2 regions of the Ketobacter sp. GenoA1 genome follow, and region 2 is predicted to be linked to the other one. Evidence: predicted binding sites of a transcription regulator. Region 2 holds the regulator's gene; the other holds the start of a gene.
What was found. Region 2 encodes sigma-54, which starts transcription at its own class of promoters, with help from an activator protein. Its sites were predicted from a motif close to ANTGGCATNNANNTTGCTNT; they were not measured.
Positions count from the first base shown of each region.

Region 1 (4,773 bases), on a different contig from region 2:
TGGGGGCTTTTTATTACCACAAAGAGACTGTGATGTTGACCAACAAACATGTTGTTATCGCGCTTATTGTTGCCCCGATTCTGGCGGTGATTGCCTACTTTGCCACTGATGCCGCCGTAGGAGAGAAACCGCACAAAGCCCAGGCAGGCAAATCCTATGCCCTGGCCACACTGCCAAACTGCCGTTACCCCAGTGGCCATTGCACGTTGAAGAATGCGGAGTTCGAAATTGACATGAAGGTGGAACAGGCGGGAGTCAACATGATGACCCTGAGCCTGACCTCCAAACACCCCCTGCAAGGCGCCAAAGCCGCTCTGGCCACCACCGACACTGAAAACCAGGCGCCTCAAGATCTGGTTGCCACCGATGACAGCGCCCTGCACTGGACCGTTGATTTAAGCGGTGAGCACAGCACAGACAGCCAACTGCAGATCGTGGTGGCTGCCGCCGATTCATTTTACTTCGGTGAGACCAGCTTGGGTTTTATTGATTATGAAACCACTTTTGGTGAAGATTTTCGGCACTGATAGCCACACCCGCAACCTGTCGACATTCTTTGCAGTAGCCACCCGGCAACGGCCCCACACCTGCATCATCTTCCTGTAAAACAAACCATTTTAAAAACCGGCCCGCAATGTGCTTGTACTGTGTTCAAGCGAGACCGATTGGTGTCGCTAAGCGAATTCATTTCGTTTTTGCGTTGGCACGGGGGTGCCGAGCACAGGGTATTAGGTGTTTTGATCCATTGGGGGTGAGTTGTATGACACCGTTCTTCAAGGTATTTCTGATGCTGTCCATTACATTGCTGGGGGCAATCAATGTGGCGGATGCGTTTATTCTCAAGCAACCGGAACAGGCCCAACTCAAAACTGAGCGTGATAGCTCAGTTCCAGCAGATAGGCACGCACGCTGGTTTTAACATTGACTCCGGCATATGGGTTATAGATAAGCTGGTTGTAATCGTTCACGTTGCTGCTGGTATTGTCCGGTGCGCTGCTGCGTGACACCAGGGTGCCGATGCCCAGCTCCAGCAGTGCGCCCTGTTGCGGAACATAAGCAAATCCGGCGCCCAACAAATACGCCTCACCAAAGGGTGCCAGATAATCCGCTTTGTTGGCAGGAATGGCGTTACCCCGGTCTTCATAACCGATGCGCAGCGCCAGTCGATCCGTGTATTGATGCTCCACACCCAACGCCCAACTCCAGACACTCTCATATTCACGGGGAAAGGCCAGTGTCGAGGCACTGACCTGGTCCGGCGCCAAAAAGCTCAGCACCGGCAAAAACTCCGGCGGGTTTTCAAACTCCAGCTTGAACTCATCCCACTGCGCCGTATCGGTCCATTTCAGATCCACATTCAGCGTCCAGCTGGGGGTGACCTTAACACTGACCCCGGTGGCAAAATGCTGTGGGATCGTGAATTCCAACGCAGCATCCCCCTGCTCTTTTTCCAAACCCTTGGGTAACGCCAACACCCCGGTCACCGCGTTGCCCACGGCCGTGCCATTAAGCCCCGAGAAGAAATCCAGCCAGTCATCCCCATAGCGAATCTGATACTCCCCTTTAAGGGTTTTACTGGCCCCGCTTTGATACACCATGCCCAACCTGAACCAATCACTGGGCTGCCACAGCATTCCCAGATTGAAGGATGGGTTCAGGTAGTTCTCCACCTCCACTTCGATATTACCGATGTCGGTGAATGGGCCCAGGTCACCTTCACACACATTCACCACGGCATCGATTTCCGGCAATTCGCACAGCAACCCGCTGAAGCTGTCCACTCCCACCAATATGGCATTGGGCAAACGAAAATCCAGATCAATACCAACACCGGTGTAATTAAAATGCAGGCCCACCCCGAAGGTCAGCTCGTCGCTGATGGGGAACGCCACGGTGGGCGAAAAATACGTGAGATGGGTTAACCCCAGCTCGTTGCCCTGATAACGCAGGGGGCTGCCATCACCCCGCTGGTAGCCCACAATCATCGGTGCAAATACCGAACTGCCCCACACCAGGTTACGGTCTTTCACCTCCACCGCCGCCCCGCCCAAGGGCGCCATCAGCACCGGTATTTCGGTCAACCCCAAAAACGGCAGCATGACAGACACATCCTCAGTGGACGAGGCCCCCTCCGCCACCGGGTCATCTGAGTAGGCGTAACCGTACTGATCCATCAAGCGGTTATAACGCTCGGAGCGTTCCACCTCCCCGGTTACGGTGAAGCGGCCCGCGATCACCTTCAATTGGTACTGCCGGCCTTTGACCTGATAGAGACCCGCCGGGTTATAGTGAATGGAATCAATGCCCGGGGTATCGGCGGTAACCGAGTTGCCCAAAGACAGAGCCTTGGCACTGCCCACAGTTAAGTTTTGCGCCAACTGGGCGTGCGCGGCGGAGCAGGTCACGAAACTGACCCAAACAAGAAATCGGCGGATGTTCATCATTATTTTTATTATGGTCGATTCACGCCTGGCGGCTTTTACTTTGAACAGAATTCAACCAATATTATGGGTTATCAGCAGTGGCTGCAAAGTCCAAATGAACAAGAACCAGCGGTTTTCCGTGACCGACCGGTTCCAGCCCAGAGTTTTCAATGGTTTGCATGAGATGTCGATATTCCATACGGCTACGCGTACGCTCAACCAGCCAAAATCAAACACCACTAACAAAAACAATCGGATATACCACTGGCATAGGATGTGCTTGTGTAATGATGCCTAACTCTAGTCAGGTTAATTAATAATCACATTACACTTTCACATATTGGGGACTTTAACATGATACAACTCTTGAGATACTGCCGCTGCGTAACGGTGGCCCTGCTTTTGGCAACCACTGGTGTCAGCCATGCACTGGTGATGTCAGATTCAACCAGTTTCAATACAGGCACTATCTATACCTCCACCGCGAACAGCACCACTCCCACCAGCGCCTCCAACTACGGTTACGCCTACACATCGCTCAATGGATTTGATTCCAGCCTCGGGACACTGACCGGCGTTTCCATCAGCTATGATACCAGCGCTTATATCCGCAGCAGTATTGCCGTTAGGGATCCGTCAGACTGCTGGGCGTTCTGTGAAGACAATGTCTCCGGAGGTGGCTACGTACGGGGGGACTTTTATCTGGATCTGTATGATCCAAACCTGGGCTACAATCCTTCCACCAGCCGCTCTTCCAGTGTCAACTGCAGTGACAACGACGGCTATTGTTCACGCACAACCTCAACCTATGCCAACTACTTGGACGGCATCCTGTTCAGCACTACGGATGCTTCACTATTGGAGCAGTTTCTGGATGAGACCCTGAACTTCCGCGCCAGCGCCCGTACAACTGCCACCACATCCTATTGTTATGACACCGAAGATACCTGCCGCACCTACGGCGAAACCCGATTCTGGGGTAATCTGGTGGTAAACTACACCTATGACGAAGTGAGCGTGCCTGAGCCCGCCACAATTGGCCTGTTTGTACTTGGACTGCTGGGTTTTGGTCTACGTCGCAAAGGTTAAACCGTTGCCATGTTTTGGCGCTGAACCTTTAGCGCCAAAACATCCACTTCAGGTTTTCAAGCGATAGCCGGTTTTGAAAATCCACCACACCGCCGCCAGACACAGCAACAGAAACAACGCCGTCATCGCCAGGCTGACGGCCACATTCACATCCGCCACCCCATAGAAACTCCAGCGAAATCCACTGATCAGATACACCACCGGATTAAACAACGTTATGGTATGCCAGATGGGCGGCAACATGTTGATGGAATAAAAGCTCCCCCCTAAAAACGCCAATGGCGTAATCACCATCAACGGAATCAGCTGCAGTTTTTCAAAGCCATCGGCCCAAACCCCGATAATAAAACCGAACAGACTGAAGGTGATGGAAGTCAGGATGAGAAAACTCACCATCCACAGCGGATGCTCGATGTGGTAATCCACAAAAAACCGGGCCGTGATCAGGATCAATATCCCAACAATGATGGACTTGGTGGCTGCCGCCCCCACATAGCCCATCAGAATTTCCACAAATGAAACCGGTGCCGATAACAATTCGTAGATGGTGCCGGAGAAGCGGGGAAAATAAATCCCGAACGAGGCATTGGAAATGCTTTGGGTAAGCAGGGTGAACATCACCAGACCGGGAATGATAAAGGCACCGTACTCCACACCGTCAATGGCCACCATGCGTGAACCGATGGCGGAGCCGAACACAATAAAATACAGTGACGTGGACAATACCGGTGACGCAATGCTCTGCATCAACGTGCGCCAGGTGCGGGCCATTTCAAATTTGTAGATTGCCCGCACAGCATAAAAATTCATACCCGATCCCCCCGCGCACCTTTTACCAGATTGACAAAAATCTCCTCCAGCGAACTTTCGCTGGAATGCAGATCGCGAAAATCAATGCCATGCTGATTCAACTCCCGCAACACCTGGGCAATTCCGGTTGCTTCACTCTGCACATCAAAGGTGAAGGTCAGCGCCTGGCCATCGTCGGACAACGCCAGGGGATGGCGACTCAACGCCTCCGGTATTGCTTCCAGTGGTTGCTGTAAATACAGCGTTAATTGCTTCTTGCCCAGCTTCTGCATCAGCGACTTTTTCTCGTCCACCACCACGATTTCACCCTTATTGATCACGCCAATGCGATCGGCCATTTCTTCGGCCTCTTCTATGTAATGGGTGGTGAGAATGATGGTGACACCCTGGCTCCGCAGATCACGGACCATGTCCCACATATCCCGCCGCAGCTCCACATCAACCCCGGCAG
Region 1 is NZ_RCHM01000046.1:34,707-39,479, forward strand. Features, by position in the region: gene D9N13_RS22945 (hypothetical protein) at 33-527, shown strand; gene D9N13_RS22950 (outer membrane protein transport protein) at 864-2,405, opposite strand; gene D9N13_RS22955 (PEP-CTERM sorting domain-containing protein) at 2,778-3,512, shown strand; gene D9N13_RS22960 (ABC transporter permease) at 3,561-4,322, opposite strand; gene D9N13_RS22965 (ABC transporter ATP-binding protein) at 4,319-4,773, opposite strand, start outside.
Region 1: a site for sigma-54 is predicted at 2,687-2,706, ahead of D9N13_RS22955 (PEP-CTERM sorting domain-containing protein). Genes of this name have one in related genera too.

Region 2 (4,773 bases):
TAGCTGCGGTTATTGGCGGCAAAGCGGGGTAACCATTTTTCCAGATAAGCGGTCAGATCGTCCACCATCTCCTGTACGGGAGGATGGCCCCGCAGGAAGTTCTGGACACCTTCGTCCAATCCGGTTTGACTGCGCAACTGGGTTATCCAGTGCGGATTGGGGAGACAGCGCACATCAAACACCAGGTCGGCATCACTGGGTATTCCATTCTTAAAGCCAAAGGACTGGAACAATATCGCCATGCCTTCCTGCGAGTGGGTTACCCGGATTTTGATTTGGTCGCGCAGTTCGTGCAGGGTGAGATTGCTGGTATCAATAATCAGGCTGGCGCTGGCAGCCACCGGATTCAGCATTTCCCGTTCCCGGTCGATGGCTTCTTTCAGGGTGTTGGTGTCGTTGCTGATAGGGTGTTTGCGGCGGGTTTCGCTGAAGCGTTTGACCAGTGTTTCATCGCCTGCGTCCAGATAGATAACCTGGCTTTCGACACCATCTGCGGTCAATTCCCGCAGCACGTTGGGTAGCTTCTCAAGTTGGGTCACGCTGTTGCGCGCATCGATGCCGATGGCGACTTCTTCAATTTTGGGCGAAGACCGTGTTGCCAGTTCACTCATCAGATCCCGCAGCAGGGTAACGGGAAGGTTGTCAACGCAGTAGTAGCCGATGTCTTCCAGAACGTGTAATGCAGTGGTTTTTCCTGATCCGGAGCGACCGCTGATTACCACTAATTTCATACCGGTGTCACCAGTGCGTCATAAATACTGTCGGTGGAGTGGGCCGCACGCAATGTTTTGCGACGGTTGTCATCATTGAATAGGGTGGCGATTTTGGAAAGGATGTTCAGGTGCTCCTCGTGAGCATCCTGCGGCACCAGTAAAACAAACAGCATGTCCACCGGCTCATGGTCGATGGAATCGAAGTCCACGCCGCTCTCCAATTTGATAAACGCGCCAATGGCGTTACTGCAGTGATTGGCCCGGCAGTGGGGGATAGCGATGCCTTTACCTAAACCGGTACTGCCCAGCTTCTCCCGCGAGATAAGGTTGTCAAAAAGTTCATTGGGGTCAAGCTCCGGGCACTGCTGGGCGATCAGCCCAGCAGCGGTTTCCAGAACTTTCTTTTTGCTGCCGCCGGGAACGTCTTCAAAGACCCGTTGCGGACTGATGATTTCAGCAAGTTCCATACGTTATCAATAACCTTCAGTTACCAGCTTTTCATTTTTTCCTTGTGCTTCAGCACCTGTCGGTCCAGCTTGTCGGTCATCATATCAATGGCGGCGTACATGTCTTCGGATTCGGCGTTGGCAAATAAATCAGCGCCTTTTACGTGGATTTTGGCTTCTGCTTTCTGGCGGTTTTTCTCTACACTGAGAATCGCCTGGATGCTGGTGATGTCGTCGGTATGGCGTTCCAGTTTCTGCATCTTATCGGCAACGTAGTCCTTCATGGAGTCGGTAACTTCTACGTGATGTCCGCTGATATTGATTTGCATAGGCCACTCCTTAATCGTGGTTTAGATGTTACTGCGACCAAAGCCTGATGTTGGCAGTGGTCTGGTGTTTACGCTTATATAACTGTGACCAACAGTTAAACCAATCGTTTCCTTTCGTTGGACGGCGGGATCATCATGGCTTCGCGATATTTCGCAATGGTGCGCCGGGCAACCTTGATATCCTGTTCTTCCAGTATGTTGGCAATTTTACTGTCGCTCAATGGTTTTTTGGGATTTTCTGCCGCGATCAGCTTTTTGATGATGGCGCGAATGGCGGTGGAGGAGCATTCGCCGCCGGAACCGGTGCTGACATGACTGGAGAAGAAGTACTTGAGCTCAAATATACCCCTTGGGGTGTGCATGAACTTCTGCGTGGTGACCCGGGAAATGGTGGATTCATGCATGCCGACCGCTTCTGCAATATCGTGCAGCACCAGTGGTTTCATGGCTTCCTCCCCCTGTTCGAGAAACCCTATCTGATATTCCACTATTTTGGTGGCTACTTTAAGCAGGGTTTCGTTGCGGCTTTGTAAGCTTTTGATAAACCAACGGGCTTCCTGCAGATTGTTTTTCAGGAAGGTGTTGTCGCTGCTGTTGTCCGCACGCTGGATCATGGATGCGTAGCTGCTGTTGACCCTGAGGCGCGGGGTGGCTTCCGGGTTCAACTCCACTTTCCAGCGGCCTTTGTCCTTACTCACAATGACATCCGGGATGACATACTGGGTATCATCGGTTTCGACGCTGCTGCCCGGATAAGGGTTCAGGGTCTGGATCAACGCAATGGCGCTTTTCAGTCGGGCCTCGGACAGTTTGCCCTTGCGCATGATGGTGGCGAAATCGCGGGCACCCAGCGCATCCAGAAACATCTCCACCACCATGATGGCATCATCCCGGTGGGGTTCATCCCGGGGCAGTTGTTTGAGCTGAATCAGCAGGCATTCCCGCAGGTCACGGGCGGCCACTCCGGGGGGGTCGAACTGCTGAACCCGGTGCAATACAGCCAGCACCTCTTCCAGGGATACGGGTAGGCCATCATCATCGTCATCCGGCTGTAACTGGATGTCCATGGCCTGCAGTTCTTCCTGCTGTAATCTGACCAGGTCGGCCACCACGTCCTGTTGCGCCAGCACACCATCGCGGATTTCCTCCACGGACTGGGTGAGATAGCCCTTGGGGTTGATGCCTTCAATGATGGCCATGGCAATCATCCGGTCCATGTCTGACATGGGGGTCAGATTCAGTTGCCACATAAGGTTGTCGTAAATGGATTCGGGCGCCGTGTTGCGGCTGTCGTAGTCAAAATCGTCATCGTCAAAGCTGCCGCCACTGGACGAGGGGCCTGCGGCACCATCGAACATGGTATCCCAGTCACTGTCCACGGGCAGTTCGTTGGGCATCTCCTTGCCTTCCAGATCCACCGACGAGTCATCGGCGTTGTTGTTGCTGGATTGGGTGTCCTGGGTATCTTGGGATTTTGAAAAATCGAGATTCTGGTCGTTGTCGGTTTTGCTGGTGCTGTCACTCTGTCCGTTACCGGAATCGTTGCTGTCGTTGTCCGGGGAAGATTCATCCACATCCAGGAGGGGGTTGGATTCCAGCGCTTCCTGGATTTCGGTTTGAAGATCCAGAGTGGAGAGCTGCAATAGGCGAATTGCCTGCTGCAGCTGCGGCGTCATGGTGAGGTGTTGACCAATTTTGAGCTGTAAGGTTGGTTTCATTGATACCTAATTCAACTTCTGCAACGACCGGAGACATCTGTACAGCATCGGATTGCTGTATTCCAGGCAGTCAAATAGTGACCTAATTTCAACAGTTTATTGGTGCCGAAATAGAACCGCTTGGGTTTAATTGTAAGAGCAGTGACGCTGCAAAGCAATTTACATGCCTGAAATTGCTTAGAACTTTTACATATGGAACTGGTTACCCAGATAAACATCGCGGACTTTCTGGTTTTGCAGGATAAGTGAGGGCTCACCTTCAGCAATGATGTGCCCTTCGCTGACGATAAAAGCCTTCTCGCAAATGTCCAGAGTGTCCCGCACATTGTGGTCCGTGATGAGTACGCCCAGCCCACGATCACGCAGGTGGCTGATGATTTGCTTGATGTCTGCCACGGAAATGGGGTCGACCCCGGCGAAGGGTTCATCCAGCAGAATGAAGGCCGGGTCAGTGGCCAGAGCGCGGGCAATCTCGACGCGGCGGCGCTCACCACCGGACAGGGCCATGCCCAGTGAATCGGCGATGTGTCCGATGTGAAACTCAGCCAGCAGCTCTTCCAGTTTGCTTTGCCGCTGTTTGCGGGTCAGGTCCTTGCGGGTCTCAAGTATCGCCATGATGTTTTCCCGGACTTTCAAGCGGCGAAAAATGGAGGCTTCCTGGGGCAGGTAGCCGATGCCTTTGGCGGCCCGTCCGTGCATGGGCAGATGGGTGATTTCAGTATCGTCGATAACGATGCGCCCCTTGTCCTGGGGCACGATGCCAATGATCATGTAGAAACAGGTGGTTTTACCGGCCCCATTGGGGCCGAGCAACCCCACGATTTGTCCGCTTTCAATGGTAATGGAAACGTCTTCCACCACGGCACGGCCTTTGTAACTTTTAGCGAGATTGGAGGCGGTAAGACGGCTCATTGTGACGGCGCTGCCTCCGTCTCGTCAGGGCTGGGCGCATTCGGGGCAGGATCTGTCGCGGCGGGCAATATCATCTCCACCCGGCCTTTGATACTGCCGGGCTTGACCTCTCCGGTTTGTCCCACCGCCTGCAGGCGCTGGCTCTGGATTTCATAAACGATTTCTTCACCGCGGAAGATGTTCTCGCCCTGCACAATAGATGCTTTGATTTTCAGCAGCAGTTTCTGATCCCTTACCAGGTAATCGATCTTTTTGGCTTTGGCGATGACCTCTGCCTGGTTGGGCTCCGGAACCTGAGAAAACAGCGCCGGCTCGCCCACTGCCATGACCACGTCCACTTTACCCAACTCCGTTTTGATCTTGAGTGATTCCGCTGCAATGCGCAGGGTGCCCTGGGTCAGTACAACGTTGCCTGTATAGGTGGCAGTGCCGTCTTTTTCGTCGATCAGGGCAGTGTCCGCCACAATTTTCAAGGGTTGCAGCCGATCACTGTCCAGCGCCCGGGCAGCGCTGGATGCGAAGGCGAACGTTATTATGCAGAGTAACGCTTTAAGACTTAGCAGGTTCATAAATGCTGGTGACGTTTTGCCGTAGAGTGATTCGATTCTCGTTCAGATCGGCGTTCAAGCCGACCGCTTCAATGTAGACCCCGGTT
Region 2 is NZ_RCHM01000009.1:369,645-374,417, forward strand. Features, by position in the region: gene rapZ (RNase adapter RapZ) at 1-731, opposite strand, end outside; gene ptsN (PTS IIA-like nitrogen regulatory protein PtsN) at 728-1,180, opposite strand; gene hpf (ribosome hibernation-promoting factor, HPF/YfiA family) at 1,201-1,488, opposite strand; gene D9N13_RS03065 (RNA polymerase factor sigma-54) at 1,584-3,206, opposite strand; gene lptB (LPS export ABC transporter ATP-binding protein) at 3,393-4,118, opposite strand; gene lptA (lipopolysaccharide transport periplasmic protein LptA) at 4,115-4,687, opposite strand; gene lptC (LPS export ABC transporter periplasmic protein LptC) at 4,668-4,773, opposite strand, start outside.